DNA from 3 places in the Luteibacter sp. CQ10 genome. Region 1 is predicted to be linked to each of the others. Evidence: predicted binding sites of a transcription regulator. Region 1 holds the regulator's gene; each other region holds the start of a gene.

Region 1 (6,283 bases):
CTGGAACTGGCCTCGTTTCCCACCGTGGTGCTGTTCGCCACGTTGCTGCGCCTGGCGCTGAACATCGCCTCCACCCGCGTGGTGCTGCTGCACGGCCACGACGGTCCCGGCGCGGCCGGCAAGGTGATCGAGGCCTTCGGCGAGTTCGTCATCGGCGGCAATTTCGCCGTCGGTTTCGTGGTGTTCGCCATCCTCACCATCATCAACTTCGTGGTGGTCACCAAGGGCGCCACGCGCGTGTCCGAGGTGACCGCCCGCTTCACCCTCGATGCGATGCCCGGCAAGCAGATGGCGATCGACGCCGATCTCAATGCCGGTCTTTTGACGCAGGAGCAGGCCCGCGAGCGCCGCCAGGAAGTGCGCGAGGAAGCGGATTTCTACGGCTCGATGGACGGCGCGTCCAAGTTCGTTCGCGGCGACGCCACGGCGGGCATCCTGATCCTCGCCATCAACATCATCGGTGGCTTCTTCATCGGCGTGCTCCAGCACGGCCTCTCGGCCGGCGAAGCCGCCCGCACCTATACGCTGCTCACCATCGGTGACGGCCTCGTCGCCCAGGTGCCGGGCCTGATGCTCTCCATCGCCACGGCGGTGATCGTCACCCGCGTGTCCAAGTCGCAGGAGATGGGCAAGCAGGTGATGGGCCAGCTGTTCCAGCCCAAGGCCCTGGGCGTGGCCGCCGCCGTGCTCGGCACGATGGGCCTCATCCCGGGCATGCCGAACCTTCCGTTCCTGATCCTGGCCGCCCTGGCCGGCTTCGGTGCGTGGAAGCTGCACCTGCGCCGGCAGGAGGTCGCTTCCGGCGGCGTGGCCGCCCCGGGCGCGCCGGGTACCGAACTGGCACTGGAAAGCGCGCCGCCTGCCGAGCGCCTGGAACTGTCGTGGGAAGACGTGGCCCAGGTGGACACCATCGGCCTGGAAGTGGGCTATCGCCTCATTCCGCTGGTGGACAAGGCGCAGGGCGGCGAACTCATGGCGCGGATCAAGTCGGTGCGCCGCAAGCTGTCGCAGGAGCTGGGTTTCCTCGTGCCCTCGGTGCACATCCGCGACAACCTGGACCTGGCCCCGCACGGTTACCGCATCTCGTTGATGGGCGTGCCCATGGGCGAGGCCGAGATCCACACCGAACGCATGCTGGCGATCGACCCGGGCCGCGTGCACGGCACGATCAACGGCATCGCCACGCGCGACCCCGCCTTCGGCCTCGATGCCGTGTGGATCGAACCGGGCCTGCGCGAGCACGCGCAAACGCTGGGCTACACGGTGGTCGACCCGGCCACGGTGATCGCCACGCACCTGTCGCACATCCTGCAGAACCACGCCCACGAGCTCATCGGCCACCAGGACGTGCAGCAGCTGCTCGACCGCCTCGCGCAGCAGACGCCGAAGCTGGTGGAAGACCTCGTGCCCAAGCGCCTGTCGCTGGGCGTCATCGTCAAGGTCCTGCAGAACCTGCTCGCCGAGCGCGTGCCCATCCGCAACTTCCGCGGCATCGTCGAATCGCTGGCCGAGCACGCGGGACAGAGCCAGGACCCGGGCGTGCTCGCCGCCGCCGTGCGCGTCACGCTGGGTCGCCAGATCGTGCAGGAGATCGCCGGCCTCGGCACCGAGGTGCCCGTCATTACTTTGGCGCCGGACCTGGAGCAGATCCTCCTGCAGTCGCTGCAGGGCGGCGGCCCCGCCGGCGCGGCGGTGGAGCCGGGCCTGGCCGATCGCCTTCAGCAGAGCGTGGCCGACGCCACGCGACGCCAGGAAGCGGCGGGCGAACCCGCCGTGTTGCTGGTGTCCCCGGCGCTTCGTCCGTGGCTTGCGCGCTTCACCCGGCATGTGGCCCAAAACCTGCATGTACTGGCTTACAACGAGGTGCCCGACAACCGTCGCGTCAAGCTGGTGACGGCGCTGGGCCGGTAAGCACTGAGACACCGTTCGCCGAATCGGCGGACGAACCGAACGAACATGGCGGTGCCGGCGATGCCGGACTGCCGCGAGAGACAGGATCGAAGGCATGAAAATCAAGCGATTCGTTGCTCCCGACATGCGCCAGGCCATGCGCCAGGTGCGCGACGAACAGGGTCCGGATGCCGTGATCCTGTCGACGCGCCGTCTGGACGACGGCATCGAGATCATCGCCGCGCTCGATTACGACGAGGCGCTGGTGCGTGAGGCCGGCTTCGCCTATGAGCCGCCCGAGCCCAAGGCGCCGGCGACCGAGCCGGTGCGCGCCGTGCGCGACGATCGCGCCGCCGAGCGTGCCGCCCGCATCGACCAGGCCCGCGCCGCCACGGCGGCCGCGGTCGAGCGTGCGGCGAAGGCCGAGCAGGCCCGCCCGAACGCCCCGCAGCGTCACTCCAGCGCCGCGCTCGCCGAGAGCGTCGCCGACGTGGTGCGCGCCGCGACCGTCAAGCCGGGCAACGACGCCGCCGTGAACGGCATGCGCGCCGAGATCAACGACCTGCGCGAGATGTTGCAGGTGCAGCTCTCCGCGCTGTCGTGGAACCACCTGGAGCGCGAGCAGCCGCTGCGCGCCCGCGTGCTGCGCGAACTCACCCGCCTGGGCATCGACGCCGACGTGGCCCGCGCGCTGTGCGCCGAACTGCCCGAAGGCATGACCTCCGACCAGGCGCGCTACCTGCCGCTGGGCCTCATCTCGCGCAACATCCGCATCACCGGCCGCAACTTCGACACGGTGGGCGGCGGCGTCACCGCCCTGGTGGGCACCACCGGCGTGGGCAAGACCACCTCCATCGCCAAGCTCGCCGCGCGCGCGGTGTTGCGCCACGGCGCGTCCAACGTGGCGCTGATCAGCACCGACCAGTACCGCGTCGGCGCCGGCGCACAGCTGGAACGCTACGGCCGCCTGCTCGGCGTGCGCGTGTTCAACGCACACGACGCCACCAGCCTGCGCAACGTGCTGCTGCAGCTGCGCGGCCGCCACACCGTGCTGGTGGATACGGCCGGCCTTGCCGGCAGCGATCCGAAACTGCAGGAACAGTTCGATACGCTGCATGCGATGTCCGACCTGCGCGTGTGCCTGGTGCTCGCCGCCAATATGCAGTCGCAGGCCATCGACGGCGCGATCCGCGCCTACGCGCCGCTGGCGCCGCAGAGCGCGATCCTTACCAAGCTCGACGAGGCGCCGCTGATCGGCGGCGCGATCTCGGCGGTCATCCGCCACGGCCTGCCGCTGGACTACACCACCGACGGCCAGCGCGTGCCCGAGGACATCGCCTCGGCCGATGCGCGCAAGCTGGTGCTCATGGCGGCGCAGCGGGTGAAGCAGCGCAACGACGAACCCGACGACGCCATCCTCGCCGAACGCTTCGGCATGACGGCCGTCTCGGCCTGACCCGGACCATGCATCCCATGTCCACGGCAACCGCAACCTCTCATTTCCCGGCAGTGAACTCTTCCATGACCACACACGTCGACAACACCCAGGCCGCCGGCATCGCATGGCTGTCCGACCGTCGTCCCACCCGCAGCATCGCGATCGCGGGCGGCAAGGGTGGCGTGGGCAAGACCACGGTGGCGGTCAACCTCGGCATGGCGCTGGCCATGGGCGGGCGCGACGTGCTGCTGCTCGACGCCGACCTGGGCATGGCCAACATCGACGTGTTGCTGGGGCTCCAGCCGGTGCGCCACCTCGGCCACATGCTGGAAGGCGCCTGCCGCATCGAGGAACTGGTGCTGGAGGCCTCCCACGGCCTGAAGGTGATCCCGGCCACCTCGGGCACGCGGCGCATGGCCCAGCTGCCGAACATCGAGCATGCCGCGGTCATCCGCGCGTTCGACGAATACCCGCTGGCACCCGAATACCTCATCGTCGACACCGCCGCCGGCATCTCCGACAGCGTGTCGATGTTCGCCGCCGCCTCCGACGAGGTGGTGATCGTGGTCTGCGACGAGCCGGCCTCGCTCACCGACGCCTATGCCCTCATCAAGGTGCTCTCGCGGGAATTCGGGGTGAACCGCTTCCGCATCGTCGCCAACATGGTGCGCCACGCCCAGGAGGGCCGGGCGCTCTACGAGAAGCTCTCGCGCGTGACCAGCCGGTTCCTCGACGTGTCGCTGGATTTCATGGGCATGGTGCCGCACGACGAATACCTGCGCCAGGCCATCCGCCGCCAGTCGGCGGTGGTCGACGCCTGGCCGAGCAGCCGATCGGCGGTCGGATTCAAGAATCTGGCCAGGTCGGTCGATACATGGGGTGAACCCGAGCCCCGGGCACAGGGACGGATCGGCTTTTTCGCCGACCGCACCCACTTGGGAGGAGGGCTGCCGTTGTGAGCGTCGCGAGCGAATACCTTGAAATCACTAAGGTTCCGGCGGATCAACTGGTCAGGACCCACGCGCCGTTGGTGCGCCGGATCGCCTATCACCTGATGGGCCGGCTGCCGCCGAGCGTGGACGCGAACGACCTCATGCAGGCCGGGATGATCGGACTGCTCGAGGCCGCGAGGAATTATTCGCCGACTCGCGCGGCCAGTTTCGAGACCTATGCGGGCATCCGCATACGGGGCGCGATGCTGGACGAACTGCGCAAGACGGACTGGACCCCGCGCTCGGTCCATCGGAAGTTGCGCGAGGTGGCGGAGGTAACGAGGCAGATCGAAAACGAGACGGGTGGCGACGCCGACGACGTGGAAGTGATGAAGCGGCTGGGCATCGACGCCATGGAGTACAACCAGATCCTGGCCGACGCGGCGAGCGCCCGGTTGCTGAGCCTGACGGCGCCCGAGGGCGACGAGGGCGCGGCGATCGACGTGGCCGACCCGGATGCCACGGGGCCGGACGGGCTGTTCGAGCAGGAGGGCATGCGCGATGCGCTGGCCCAGTCCATCGACGGGCTGCCGGAGCGCGAAAAGCTGGTGATGTCGCTGTACTACGATGACGAGCTCAACCTGAAGGAAATCGGTGCGGTGCTGGGAGTGAGCGAATCGCGGGTGTGCCAGATCCACGGCCAGGCCCTCATTCGACTCCGCGCGCGCATGTCGGGTTGGAAAGAAAGAACCTGACGGCACCCGGTGCCGTCACCGGTCGAAGAAAACGCGCAGTAGAGGCGGAGAGACGTTTTGGACAAGAACATGAAAATCCTCGTGGTGGACGATTTCTCCACCATGCGGCGCATCGTCAGGAACCTGCTGGTGGAGCTGGGCTTCACCAACACCCTGATCCAGGAAGCCGAAGACGGCAACGCGGCGCTCGCGCTGCTTCGCTCCCAGCCGTTCGACCTCGTGGTCACCGACTGGAACATGCCCAACATGACGGGCATCGACCTGCTCCGCGCCATCCGCGCCGACGCCGCCCTGAAGGCGATGCCGGTGCTGATGGTCACCGCCGAGAACAACCGCGACCAGATCATCGCCGCCGCACAGAGCGGCGTGAACGGCTACGTGGTCAAGCCGTTCACGGCGGTGACGCTGAAGGAAAAACTCGACAAGATTTTCGAACGTCTCGCCGCGGCGGCGGGCTAAGGAGCAGGCATGAACACGACGATTTCCGCCGGCCAGGACGTGGCCCCCGAACTGCGCGAGTTGCTCGACGCCGACGATTCCACCGCTTTCGAACAGGCGCTGGACCGCCTGATCCGCAGCCGCGAGCAGCATCTGTTCCTCGCGCTGGGCCATCTCGCCCGCGACCTGCACGAATCCGCCCGCCGCCTCGCGGCCGACATTTCGCACGACGGCAACCCGGGCAACATGGGCGACGCGCGCAAGCATCTGCGCGACGTGCTCGAGATGAGTTCGCAAGCCGCGCACCGCACGCTCGACTTCAGCGAAAAGCTGCGTCCGCAGGCGCAGGCCCTGGCGAAGGAAGCCGACGACGTGCTCGTGCTCGACGTGGCCGACCCCTCGTTCGCCCCGAACGCGCGCGCTCTCGCCGTACGCGTGGGCGATTTCGCGCAGAACTGCGACATCGGCCTGGGCGAGATGGTGGAAGCGCAGTCCTGGCAGGATCTCTCCGGCCAGCGCGTGGCCCGCGTCGAAGCCTTCATGGCCAAGGTCGAATCCTCGCTCGTCGAGCTGGTGCGCCTCACCGGTTCGCTGGCCGGCGGCGCCGCCCCCGCGGCGGACAAGGTCAGCCAGGACGAAGTGGACCGCCTGCTCAGCGAATTCGGTTTCTGAGCGCGCCGATGAGCGTGGAGCTGGACAACGAGCTGCTCAACGTCTTCCTGATCGAGGCACGCGAACTGCTCGAGAGCCTGGGCGAACAGCTCGTGGACCTCGAGGCTTCGCCGGGCGACGTCGAGCTGCTGAATGCGGTCTTCCGTGCCTTCCACACG
Region 2 (6,283 bases), on a different contig from region 1:
TCGAGATGCCCGGCCTCACGGGCCTGGAGATCGCGCAGCGCGTACACCGCCACGAATTGCCGGTGAAGGTGGTGATCGTCACCACCTTCGCCCGCCCCGGGTTCCTGCGCCGTGCGCTGGATGCGGGCGTGAGCGGCTACCTGCTGAAGGACGCGCCCGCCGAAGGGCTCGCCGACGCGCTGCGCACCGTGCATCGCGGCGGCCGGGCCATCGATCCGCAACTGGCGCTGGAAGCGTGGTCGGAGGCCGATCCACTGAACGACCGCGAGCGGCAGGTGCTGCGCCTGGCGGGCGAGGGCAGTTCGGCCAGCGAGATCGGCGCCCAGCTCAACCTGTCGCACGGAACGGTGCGCAATTACCTCTCCGAAGCCATCGGCAAGCTCGGCGCGACCAACCGCATCGAGGCCTACCGCCTGGCCCGGCAGAAAGGCTGGCTATAAGGACCGGTTCCCCGGCTGGGTAGGAGCCGATTCATCGGCGATCCCTAACCGTGTCGCCATCGGGCTGTCGCCGATGAATCGGCTCCTACCCAGCAGGGGGCGGCATGGCGGCTGGTCGGTCGCGGCCAAGCAAGGCATCGTGGCTTGCGCGATAATCTGCCGTCATTCCACGTACGGCCCCCTTCGTGAAGAAATCCGATTTCGACTTCGACCTGCCGCCCGATCTCATCGCGCAGGCGCCCCTGGCGCGGCGCTCGGGAAGCCGCCTGCTGGTGGTCGACGTCGCGGCGGGCAGCAAGTCCAATCGCAAGTTCCACGAACTGCCCGACCTCGTGAAGCCCGGTGATCTGCTGGTGTTCAACGACACCCGCGTGCTGCCGGCCCGCCTCCATGGCAACAAGGAATCCGGCGGCGCGGTGGAGATCCTGATCGAGCGGGTGACCGGTGCCCACGAGGCACGCGCCCAGCTCGGCGTGAGCAAGAAGCCCAAGGAAGGCGGACGCATCGTGCTGGCCGACGGCAGCCTCATCACCGTGCTAGGCCGTGAAGGCGAGTTCTTCAAGCTGCGTTTCGAAGGCGACGAGCCCCTCGAGCGCATCCTCTCGCGCCTTGGCGAGATGCCGTTGCCGCCTTACATCGAGCGCGGTGCCGGCGAGGAAGACAAGGAGCGATACCAGACCGTGTTCGCCCGCGAGCCGGGCGCGGTGGCCGCCCCCACGGCGGGCCTGCATTTCGACGAGGCCCTGCTGGCCCAGCTCCGCGGGAAGGGCGTCGATTTCGGCTACGTCACCCTTCACGTCGGCGCGGGCACCTTCCAGCCGATGCGCGCCGACGACGTGCGCGACCACGTGATGCATCGCGAATGGCTCAACGTGGGCGCCTCGCTGGTGGAAAAGATCCGCGCCACCCGCGAGGCGGGCGGCCGCGTGATCGCGGTGGGCACCACGGTGGTGCGGGCGCTGGAAAGCGCCACGGTCGACGGCGTGCTGAGGCCGTTCGCCGGGGAGACGCAGATCTTCATTTTCCCCGGCTATCGCATCACCAGCATCGACGCCCTGATCACCAACTTCCACCTGCCGCAGTCGACGCTGCTGATGCTGGTCTCGGCCCTGGCGGGCAAGGAGGCCATCCTCGACGCCTATCGCTACGCAGTGTTGCAGCGCTACCGCTTCTTCTCCTACGGCGACGCCATGCTGATCCTGCCGCCGAAGGCCCCGGCCTAAAGGTTTGCGGACGAGGGCCGATAAGCCTCACGAACGCCTCCCCGGGCAACGGGGGCATAAGGGTAGGACGATGGCTGGCAAATCCTCCAAGAACACGGCTGGCGCGCTTGCGCTCGACGCGGACCTGCGCATCGGCGCGGCCCCCGCGCTGCGCGACACCCTGCTGGCGGCGCTGACCGCGGGCAAGCCGGTGGACATCGACGGCTCGGCCGTGAACCAGATCGACACGGCGGGCCTGCAGGTGCTGGCCGCCTTTTCGCGCGACGCGCGCGCGGCCGGCCTCGCCGTCCGCTGGCGTGGCGCGAGCGATTCCCTCCATCGCGGCGTCGCCGTGCTGGGCCTTAGCGAATTGATTGAACTGCCGGCCCGTGCCGGCGTGAACTGAAGGTGCTCCGATGGCAAAGATTCTCGCGGTAGACGACTCGGCTTCCATGCGCAGCATGGTGGCCTTCACCCTGCGTGGCGCCGGCCATGACGTCGAAGAGGCCGACAACGGCCGCGCGGCGCTCGACCAGGCGGGCGTCCACAAGTTCGACCTCGTGCTGGCGGACGTGAACATGCCGGTGATGGACGGCATCTCGATGGTGCGCGAGATGCGCACGATGGGCGGTTACAGCGGCGTGCCGATCCTCATGCTCACCACCGAGTCCAACCCGGAAAAGAAGATGGAAGGCAAGGCCGCCGGCGCCACCGGCTGGCTCGTCAAGCCGTTCGACCCCGACCAGCTGCTGGCGACCGTCGCCCGCGTGCTCGGCTGATCCGATACCCCGTTCGTTCCGGTCACTCCAGGTTTCTCCCATGTCCAAAGTCGATCTGGCGCAATTCCACAAGGCGTTCCACGAAGAGAGCCTCGAGGGTCTCGACGCCATGGAGCAGGCGCTCCTCGCGTTGGACGAGGGTGCCGACGATCCGGAGCTGATCAACGTGGTGTTCCGCGCCGCCCACTCGATCAAGGGCGGCGCGGCCACCTTCGGTTTCGCCGACGTGGCGGCTTTCACGCACGTGGCCGAAAACCTGATGGACGAGGTCCGCAGTGGCCGCCGTCCGATGGAAAAGGCCGTCGTCGAGTTGCTGTTGCGTTCGGGCGACGTCATCCGTGACATGCTTTCGCTGCAGATGGCGGGCCAGCCCGGCGCCACCGCCGAAAGCCAGTCGCTGCTGGCCGAGCTGTCGGCCATGGTCGGCGGCGCGGCCGCACCGGTCGCCGCGAAGGCGGCCGCACCCACGGAAGCCATCGAGGGCTGGGACATCGCGTTCCGTCCCTTCGATTACCTGCTCAAGACCGGTAACGACCCGGCACGCATGTTCCGCGAACTGGAAGCCCTCGGCCCGCTCGCCACCACGGTGGACGCGTCGAAGCTGCCTTCGCTGGCCGACATGGACCCGACCGCCTCGTACCTGGCTTACACGCTGCGTCTCGATGCCGGCGCCAAGCGCGCCGCCGTCGAAGGCGTGTTCGACTGGGTAGACGGCGATTGCGAACTCACGGTGACGCCGCGCGTCGCCGCGCCCGCTCCGGTGGCCGCACCGGCGGCGCCCGCCGCGCCGCGCACCGTACGCGAGGTGGCCGCCAACAGCGAATCGAGCTCGGTTCGCGTCGGCATCGAAAAGATCGACACGCTGATCAACCTGGTGGGCGAGCTCGTCATCACCCAGGCCATGCTCAGCCAGTTCAACGAGGGCGTGGGCGAGGCCCAGCTCGAGATGTTCCGCCACGGCCTGGCCCAGCTCGCGCGCCACACGCGCGAATTGCAGGAAAGCGTGATGAGCATCCGCATGCTGCCGATCAGCACCGTGTTCAACCGCTTCCCGCGTCTCGTGCGCGACCTGGCGCAGAAGCTCGACAAGAAGGTGGTGCTCGACCTGCGAGGCGAAACCACCGAGCTGGACAAGACCGTGCTCGAGAAGATCGGCGATCCGCTGGTGCACCTCGTGCGCAACGCCATCGACCACGGCCTGGAAGTGCCCGCCAAGCGCACGGCGGCCGGCAAGTCCGACACCGGCACGTTGCGCATGGAGGCCTTCCACCGCGGGGGTTCCATCGTGGTGGAAGTGGCCGACGACGGCGCGGGCCTCAACCGCGACGCCATCGTGGCCAAGGCCGTGCAGCGCGGCATCATCGCCTCGGGCGAGGGCATGTCCGACGATGCCGTGGCCGAACTGATTTTCGAGGCGGGCTTCTCCACCGCCGCGACCACCACCGATCTCTCCGGGCGTGGCGTGGGCATGGACGTGGTCCGCCGCAACGTGATGGACCTGGGTGGCACGGTGAACATCCGCAGCGTGCACGGCAAGGGCACCACGTTCACCATCACCTTGCCGTTGACGCTGGCCATCATCGACGGCCTCACCGCCGCCGTGGGCAGCGAAACCTACATCGTGCCGCTCGTGTCGATCGTGGAGTCGGTGCAGGTCAAGGCCGATCTCGTGCGCAGCGTGGTCGGTGGCGGCGAGCTGTTCCGCTTCCGCGACGAATGGCTGCCCATCGTCCGCCTGTTCGACGTGTTCGGCTGCGATGGCGAGCGCCGGTCCGTGGACCAGGGCATCGTCATCGTGGTGGAAGCCGAGGGCACGCGCATCGGCCTGTTCGTCGACGAGCTGATCGGCCAGCAGCAGGCCGTGGTCAAGTCGCTGGAAGCCAACTACCGTCGCGTGATGGGCATCTCGGGCGCCACCATCCTCCCCGACGGCGCCGTGGCGCTCATCGCCGACGTCACCGGCCTGGTGCGCATGCAGGCGCGCCGCAAGGCGGCCTGACCGGGCCAGCTCGATTCGCCGATACGATCGGCTCCCACCCCTCCGGTAGGCGACGACTTCGCTACCGGAGGGGTGGGAGCCGATCGCGGTTTGCGGGTGCCTAGGAGTTTTTCCGGCAAGCCCACCCTCAAGTCCCCACGATCCCGGCCGATACCCCCTAACGAAGGGGGCCACTGCCCGATCCGATCCGCCGTGGGAACGACATGAACCAGCCAGCCAGCATCGCCTCCGCCGCCGAGGCCGCCCAGTACCTGACCGTGAACCTCGGCAACGAGGAATACGGCGTCGACATCCTCGCCGTGCGCGAGATCCGCGGCTGGACGCCGGTGACCCGTATCCCCCAGGCGCCGTCCTACGTGCTCGGCGTGCTCAACCTGCGTGGCGCCATCGTGCCGGTGCTCGACCTGCGCCTGCGCTTCGGCCTGGCCCGGGAGGAATACACCGCCACCACCGTCTGCGTGATCGTGATGGTGGCCGGCCGCCAGTTCGGCATCGTGGTCGATGCCGTGTCCGACGTGGTCGAAGTCGCGCCGGACGGCATTCGTCCGGTGCCCGACATGGGCACCACCGTCGATACCGAATACCTGAAGGGACTGACCTCCGTCGGCGAGCGCATGGTGCTGCTCCTCGACGTGGATCGCCTGCTGCAACCGCAGGACGCGCAGATGCTGGAAGCCGCCCTGGCGTCCCAGGAAGCGAAAGCCGTCGCCTGAGCATGGGCATGCCGGCGGGGAGGGGCCCCGTTCGGCGTGTAAAGCCCGGATCGCCCTTGTCGCACCTTGACGATTGGAACCGTGATGAAGAAGTTCAGCTTTAAGATTCCCGCCCTGACCGTACGCGGTCGCCTGTACGGCGTGCTCGGCCTGCTCACGCTGATGCTCTTCGGTGGCGCGGCGGTGGGCCTGGGCGCGATGCACTTCCAGAACGAAGGCATGCGCCAGATCTACGAGGAGGAGCTGGTGCCCTCCGAACTGCTCAGCCGCGTGAACACGCAGTCACTGCTCTCCTTCATCGTGCTCGGCGAGGCCGCGGCCAAGGTGGGCAATCCCGACCAGGTGAAGCAGAAGATCGCCGAGTTCGAGAAGTACCAGGCCGACCTCGACGCCCGCAAGGCCGAGTTCCGCAAGCTGCCGATGTCCGCCGACATCAAGAAGGCCTACGACAAGTGGCAGGCCACGAACGACGACTATGTGCAGGCCAAGAACGACATGGTCGACGCCCTGAAGGAAGGCGACCAGGGCGCTTCCGACGTGCTCGAACTGCAGGTCCGTCCGTTGCTGATGGACCGCCAGTCGCAGTTGAGCAGCCTCATCGAGGGCAAGCGCAAGGAAGCCCAGGCCATCTTCGACAAGGAATCCGCGCAGTACCGGACGATCCGTGCGTTGTCGATCACCTCGCTGCTGATCGGCCTGGCCATCTGCCTCGTCATCGCCGTGCTGGTCATCCGTTCGATCCTGCGCACGCTGTCGCAGACGGTGGCGGTGGCCCACGAGATCGCCGCCGGCAAGCTCGGCCACGACATCCAGGTGACCCGCCAGGACGAACTGGGCCAGCTTCAGTCGGCTTTCCGCACCATGGACGATCGACTCGCCGCGATCGTCACCGAAGTGCGCCACGGTTCCACCTCGGTCAGCACCGCCGCGCAGCAGATCTCGCGCGGCAACGACGATCTCTCCCAGCGTACGCAGGAACAGGCCTCCAGCCTCGAGGAAACCGCCTCGTCGATGGAGGAGATGACCTCCACCGTGAAGCAGAACGCCGAGAACGCCAGCCACGCCAACCAGCTCGCCCGCGGTGCCCGCGAGCAGGCGGAGAAGGGCGGCGAAGTGGTGGCGCAGACCGTCGTCGCCATGCGCGAGATCA
Region 3 (6,283 bases), 230 kb from region 1:
CGTCAGACCGACAGGGTCTTGAGCTTGCGGCCGCCGTGGATCAGCGCCGTGATGGCATGGGTGACCGTCACCGACGTGAACATCGACGTGAGGATACCGATGAAAAGCGTGACGCCGAAGCCCTTGATCGGGCCCGAGCCCATGGTCATGAGGCCGAGCGCCGCGAGCAGGTGGGTGACGTTGGCATCGAGAATGGTCGCCCAGGCCTTGTCGTAACCGGTACGGATCGACGCCAGGGGCGACGAGCCGTTGCGCAGTTCTTCGCGGATGCGTTCGCAGATGAGCACGTTGGCGTCGATGGCCATGCCCAGCGTTAGCACGATACCCGCGATGCCCGGCATGGTGAGCGTGACGTGGATCATCGACATCACGGCCACGAGCAGCACGAGGTTGAAGAACAGCGCGATGTCGGCCACCAGGCCGAAGAGCTTGTAGTAGATGGCCGCGGCCACGAGCACGAGGCCCAGGCCGAGCATCACCGCCTTGAAGCCCTTGTCGATGTTGTCGGCACCGAGGCTGGGACCGATGACGCTTTCGCCGACGATGTCGATGGGCACCGCGAACGAACCGCCGCGCAGCAGCAGGGCGAGCTCGGAGGCCTCGGCATCGGACGGCAGGCCGTTGGTCTGGAATTTCTTGCCGAACGGGCTGCTGATGTTGGCGTAGTTGATCACTTCCTCGACGATCTTCGGCGTCTTCACTTCCTTGCCGTCGACCATCTTGGTTTCGGTGGTGCGCGTGGTGTAGAGCACCGCCATCGGCTTGCCGACGTTGTTGTTGGTGAACTCCTGCATCTTGCGCGCGCCGGAGCTGTTGAGCGTGACGCTCACCATCGGCGTGCCGTTCTGCGGATCGCGGCCGGACTGGGCGTCGACCAGCTCGTCGCCGGTGGCGATCACCGACTTGCTGAGCAGGTAAGGCCGACCGTCACGACCGAAGTAGAGCTTGGCGTCCGGCGGCACGTTCTTCGTGCGCGCGGCGTCCAGCGCCTGCTGCGGCGTGTAGAGGCCTGCGCGGTACTGCAGCGACGCCACGGCACCGATGATCTTCTTCGCCTCGGCGGTATCCTGCACGCCCGCCAGTTCGACCACGATCTGGCTGGTGCCCTGCTGCTGGATGAGCGGCTCGGATACGCCCAGCGCGTTCACGCGCTGGCGCAGGGTGGTGAGGTTCTGCGTGATCATGCCCTGCGCGACTTCGCGCAGCTTCGCCGGCTTGATCGTGGCGTTGAGCACGAACCGGTTGCCGCTGGACGGGCCGTCGGCGACCTGCAGCTCGGGGTAATCCGCGCCGATGAGCGATGCCGCCTGCTGGCGGTCGGCATCGGTGCGCAGCACCACGTTGACGCCCTGGCCGCGCGCGTTGCGGTTGACCGAATCGTAGTTGACCTTCTTCTCGCGCAACATCGAACGGATGTCGTCGGTGTAGCGGTTTTCCTGCGTGTCGATGACGGCGTTCTGGTCGACTTCCATCAGGAAGTGCACGCCACCCTGCAGGTCGAGGCCGAGCGGCATCGAGTTGGCGCCGAGCGACTGCAGCCAGGCCGGCACGGTGGAGGCCTGGTTCAGCGCCACCGTGTAGTTGTCGCCCAGGCCGACGCGCAGCGCGTCGGACGCCTTGGACTGTGCGTCCGCGTTGCCGAAGCGGGCCAGCAAGCGCCCCGCCTTGTCGTCGATCTGGATCGACGAGGCGGGCACCTTGGCCGTGGCGAGCAGGCCTTCGACCTTGCCCTTCAGCGCGGCGTCGATCGTGGTGCCGCGGTTGCCCGATATCTGCACCGCGGGCTGCGGCGGGAAGACGTTCGGCAGGGCGTAGACGATGCCGAACAGCAGCACGATCACGACAAGCGCGTATTTCCAGCGTGGAAAATCACTCATGTGTATGGCATTCCGTGAGAGCGGCCGTGCAACGGCCGCGGCAGACGCGGTTGTAGGAGGCGCTTAGGACTTCTTCAGGCTGCCCTTGGGCAGCACCTGGGTGATCGCGCTTTTCTGCACCTGCACAACGGTGCCCGGGGCGATCTCGACGCGCACGAACGACTCGCCCACGTCTTCGATGCGGCCGGCGAGGCCACCGCTCATCACCACCTCGTCGCCCTTGGCCAGCGCCGAGAGCAGTGCGCGGTGCTCCTTCTGACGCTTCATCTGCGGGCGGATCATCATGAAATAGAAGATGCCGAACAGCACCGCCATCATGATCAGGGGCGACAGGCCGAGGGCACCGCCCTGGGCGCCACCGGCGGCGGGGGCGGCTTGCAGCGCAAGGGTGGCAATCGTCGTGAGGCTCATCAGATTTCTCGCAAGTCATGGAACGACCAAGAAAAAAAGGCCGTTCACGGAAAAAGATCGTGGATTATGCCACGCACCCCGGCGGTTATGAACCGCGTCCCATCCGGGCTTTGGGGGCGAACGCGAACGCCCGCAAGGCCCGTCAGCCCTCGACGGTGCCCCTGGCGCGCGCTTCGTAGAAGCCCGCGACGAAATCGTCCAGCGTGCCCGTTTCGATGGCCCCACGCAGACCGGCCATCAGGCGCTGGTAGTGGCGCAGGTTGTGCATCGTGGCGAGCTGGCTGCCCAGGATCTCGTTGCAGCGGTCGAGGTGGCGCAGGTAGGCGCGGGAGAACCCGTTGGCGCAGGCGTAGCAATCGCAACCTTCTTCGATCACGCGCGTATCGGTGGCGAACTTCGCGTTACGTATGCGTAACGTGCCCTTGTCGGTAAACAGGAAACCGTTGCGGGCGTTGCGCGTGGGCATGACGCAATCGAACATATCGATGCCGCGGCGCACGGCCTCGACGATGTCCTCGGGACGGCCCACGCCCATGAGATAGCGGGGCCGGTCGGCCGGCAGCATGGGCAGGGTGACGTCGAGGGTGTGGTTGCGCTCGGCCTCCGGCTCGCCGACGGCGAGGCCGCCCACCGCGTAGCCGTCGAAACCGATCTCCACCAGGCGCTCGGCCGAACGGTGGCGAAGCGCCTCGAACGTGCTGCCCTGGACGATGCCGAAGAGCGCATTGGGGTTCTTCAGGTCGTCGAAGGCCCGTCGCGAGCGTTCGGCCCAGCGCAAGCTTAGCTCCATGGAATCGGAGGCGACCCTTTCGGTGGCCGGGTATGGCGTGCACTCGTCGAAGATCATCGCGATGTCCGAATCGAGCACCTTCTGGATCCGCATCGATTCCTCGGGCGAGAGGAACACCTTCGAGCCGTCCACGGGCGAGGCGAAGGTGACGCCTTCCTCGGTGATCTTGCGCTTGTGCGCCAGCGAGAACACCTGGAAGCCGCCCGAGTCGGTGAGAATGGGTTTGTTCCAGCCGATGAACTTGTGCAGGCCGCCGAACTCGCCCACGATCTCCAGCCCCGGCCGCAGGAAAAGGTGGAAGGTATTGCCGAGGATGATTTCCGCGCCGATGTCGAGCACGTCGCGCGGGGTCATGGCCTTGACGGAGCCGTAGGTGCCCACGGGCATGAACGCGGGGGTTTCCACGGTGCCGCGGCCGAAGCGGAGACGGCCGCGCCGGGCCGCGCCATCGGTGGCGAGGAGGTCGAAGAGAAGCTGGGTCATGGGCGCTATTCTAGCGGAGTGCGCCGGCCCTTCGGGCCTGCGAGTCGGCCGCAGCCTGTGAACCGTGAACAGCGGCCCATGGCCGCGACCCGCAGGCCCGAAGGGCCGACTCGCCCGCCTAAAGTTCCTGCGATCCCAGCCGATCCTCTATGCCACAGGCGCGGAACCATGTGGGTTTCGCCCAGGCCCGCGGAGGACCTGCCCCTTTGAACATCCTGCCGACCAGTTTCGCTGCCCAGCTATGGGCCGGCGCGGCCGCGGGCACCACGGCGGCCGTCGACGCGTGGCGCGTGGGCACGCTGCTGTCGGCACGGGTGATGGGGCAGACCGAGGTCGGCAAGCTGCTGCTGGACATCGGCGGCCTCGCCGTCGAGGCCGACGCGACGGGCTCCCAGCTGCCGCAGCAGTTCCAGGTACGCGTGCTCACCCAGGGCGCGCAGCCCCAGCTCGAGGTACTGGCCGGCCCCGTCGACGAGCGGGTAGCCATGCAGGGCCTGCGTGAGCGGCTGCCCCAGCAGAACGGCTACGCCTCCCTGCTCGGCACGCTGGCCGCCCTGGCTCGCCGGCCGATGGCCCGTGCCCTGCCCGCGCCGTTGCGCGCGGCACTGGCCACGCTGGAAGCCACGATCAACAAGCCCGACGACATCGCGTCGCCCATGGGCATGAAGGAAGCCATCGCCAAGAGCGGCAGCTTCCTCGAGGCGAACCTCGCCCAGGCGGACGAACCCACGCCCGCCGCCGACGATTTCAAGGCCGCCCTGCTCTTCCTGCGCCGCGCGCTCGCCGACGTACCGCCCTCCCGCCCCGGCGGGGTCCCCGACCGGCCGGCCACCGACACGCCACCGCCCCTGGCGCAGCGCGCGCTCGTGGCGCAGCCGCGTGCCGGCGAGCTGCCGCTGGCCGACGAGGACGTCGAATCGCTGGTGAACCAGTTGCGCACGGACGTGCGCGCGGCGGTCGCCCGCGTGGAGATCGGCCAGCTCGAGTCGCAGCCGCAACCCGGCCTGTGGATGGTGGAAATTCCGCTGGCGGGCGTTCGCGGTGGCTATGACGTACTCCAGTTGCGCATCGAGGAAGGCAAGCCCGCGGCCGGAGAATCCGAAGGCGGCTGGACGGTGGGTTTCGCCATCGATCCGCCGACGCTCGGTGCCGTGCAAGGCGAAATCCACCTGCGCGTGCCGCGCGTGTCGGTGCGCCTGTGGGCGCAGCATATGGAGACGGTCACGCGCCTGGAAGCCTCGTTCGTGTCGTTGCGCCGCCAGCTCGAAAAGAGCGGGCTGCAGCTCGACCAGTTCTCGTGCACCCACGGCATGCCGGTTTCCTCCGGCGCCTACAGCGCCGTATTGCTCGAGGCGCGCGCATGACCGCCTCGCTTCCTTCGCCACGTCGCAGCGTCACGTTGCGCCTGGCCTCGCCGACCGGCAACGGCGCCGCGCAGCGGATCGATGCCGCCGGCGTGGCGTCCATGCTCGAACGGGCACGCGCGCTCGGCCTGGCGCCACACCTGGATCCGCAGATCGCCACCTTGCTCGCCGCGGTGCGTTTGCGCGACGACGTGCCGCCGGAGCTTTATGCGGCGCTCGCGGCTGTGGTCGGCACCTTGTTGGCCGCGGCCAACGATTGACGCACTCGCCCGACCGTTCGCCGATACGATCGGCTCCCACCCCTTCGGTAGCCGGTTCACTGCTGGCCTGTCAGGCGCCGAATCACCGTGAGGTTGCCACCGAAGGGGTGGGAGCCGATCGTATCGGCGAACCCGGTCGCGACAACGCCAGATCAGGCGATACCGAGCCCCTGGATCGAAGCGGCTTTCGCCTCGAACCCCGCCAGTTCGGCAAAACGCTTGCCGCGCTCCGCATAATCCTTGAACTGGTCGAAACTCGGCGCCCCCGGTGAGAGAAGCACCACGCCGTCACCTCCGAACGCATGGCGTGCCGCACCGACCGCAGCCGCCAGATCCAGCGCGCGATGGACGTTTGCGACACCGGCGGCGTCCAGCGCATCGGCGATGCGCGGCCCGCTCTTCCCCTGGCACACGATCGCCACCGGGGCATGCGCGCGCATCGCGTCGACGAACGGCGTCCAGTCCAGCCCCCGATCATGTCCACCGACGATCAACGCCACCCGTCGGTCACCCACGCTTTCCAGCGCGGCGAGGCTCGCCAGCGGCGTGGTGCTGATCGAGTCGTTGATCCAGTACAGGCCGTCGCGTTCGCCCAGCGGTTGCAGGCGGTGCGGCAACGGCACGAAGGTAGCCACGGCGGGCGCGGCGCGGCGGGCGTCGAACCCCATGAGTTCCAGCGCGGCCAGCGCCGCGCAGGCGTTGATCGCGTTGTGCAGGCCCGGCGCGGACACCGTCGAAGCGCGCACCACGTTGTCGTCGCCGCGACGGATCCAGCTGTCGGCCACATGCCATCCCGCGGAATCGCCGAAGGTGTTCAGGCCGGGATGACCGGCGGCCCGCTCCCGCAATACCGGCTGCGCCGCGTTGACGAGCACGCGCGCGGACGCAGCCAGCAGCTTGAGCTTGTCGTCGACGTAACGCTCGCGCGATCCATGCCAGTCGAGGTGTTCTTCGTAGAGACTGGTGACGACGCCGAGATCGACGCCCGACGCCTCCGAAGTCTGGAAGCTCGACAGCTCGATCACCCACAGGTCGGCCGCTTCACCATCGAGTTCGAGCATCGGCAGGCCGATATTGCCCGCCAGGGCGGTGCGCACG

What was found. Region 1 encodes FliA, which starts transcription of late flagellar genes. Its sites were predicted from a motif close to TAAAGTTTNNCNNNCNNNGGCCGATAA; they were not measured.
Region 2: a site for FliA is predicted at 4,548-4,574, ahead of JNG39_RS13840 (chemotaxis protein CheW). Genes of this name have one in related genera too.
Region 3: a site for FliA is predicted at 3,681-3,707, ahead of JNG39_RS00435 (flagellar hook-length control protein FliK). Genes of this name have one in related genera too.

What each region holds. Positions count from the first base shown of each region.
Region 1 is NZ_JAEUYM010000001.1:322,421-328,703, forward strand. Features, by position in the region: gene flhA (flagellar biosynthesis protein FlhA) at 1-1,911, shown strand, start outside; gene flhF (flagellar biosynthesis protein FlhF) at 2,006-3,346, shown strand; gene JNG39_RS01585 (MinD/ParA family protein) at 3,412-4,287, shown strand; gene JNG39_RS01590 (RNA polymerase sigma factor FliA) at 4,284-5,015, shown strand; gene cheY (chemotaxis response regulator CheY) at 5,073-5,474, shown strand; gene JNG39_RS01600 (protein phosphatase CheZ) at 5,484-6,125, shown strand; gene JNG39_RS01605 (chemotaxis protein CheA) at 6,134-6,283, shown strand, end outside.
Region 2 is NZ_JAEUYM010000003.1:193,364-199,646, forward strand. Features, by position in the region: gene JNG39_RS13815 (response regulator transcription factor) at 1-440, shown strand, start outside; gene queA (tRNA preQ1(34) S-adenosylmethionine ribosyltransferase-isomerase QueA) at 626-1,663, shown strand; gene JNG39_RS13825 (lipid asymmetry maintenance protein MlaB) at 1,734-2,048, shown strand; gene JNG39_RS13830 (response regulator) at 2,059-2,421, shown strand; gene JNG39_RS13835 (chemotaxis protein CheA) at 2,462-4,420, shown strand; gene JNG39_RS13840 (chemotaxis protein CheW) at 4,624-5,133, shown strand; gene JNG39_RS13845 (methyl-accepting chemotaxis protein) at 5,218-6,283, shown strand, end outside.
Region 3 is NZ_JAEUYM010000001.1:92,020-98,302, reverse strand. Features, by position in the region: gene secD (protein translocase subunit SecD) at 3-1,877, opposite strand; gene yajC (preprotein translocase subunit YajC) at 1,941-2,288, opposite strand; gene tgt (tRNA guanosine(34) transglycosylase Tgt) at 2,431-3,561, opposite strand; gene JNG39_RS00435 (flagellar hook-length control protein FliK) at 3,768-4,925, shown strand; gene JNG39_RS00430 (flagellar biosynthesis protein) at 4,922-5,185, shown strand; gene murD (UDP-N-acetylmuramoyl-L-alanine--D-glutamate ligase) at 5,338-6,283, opposite strand, start outside.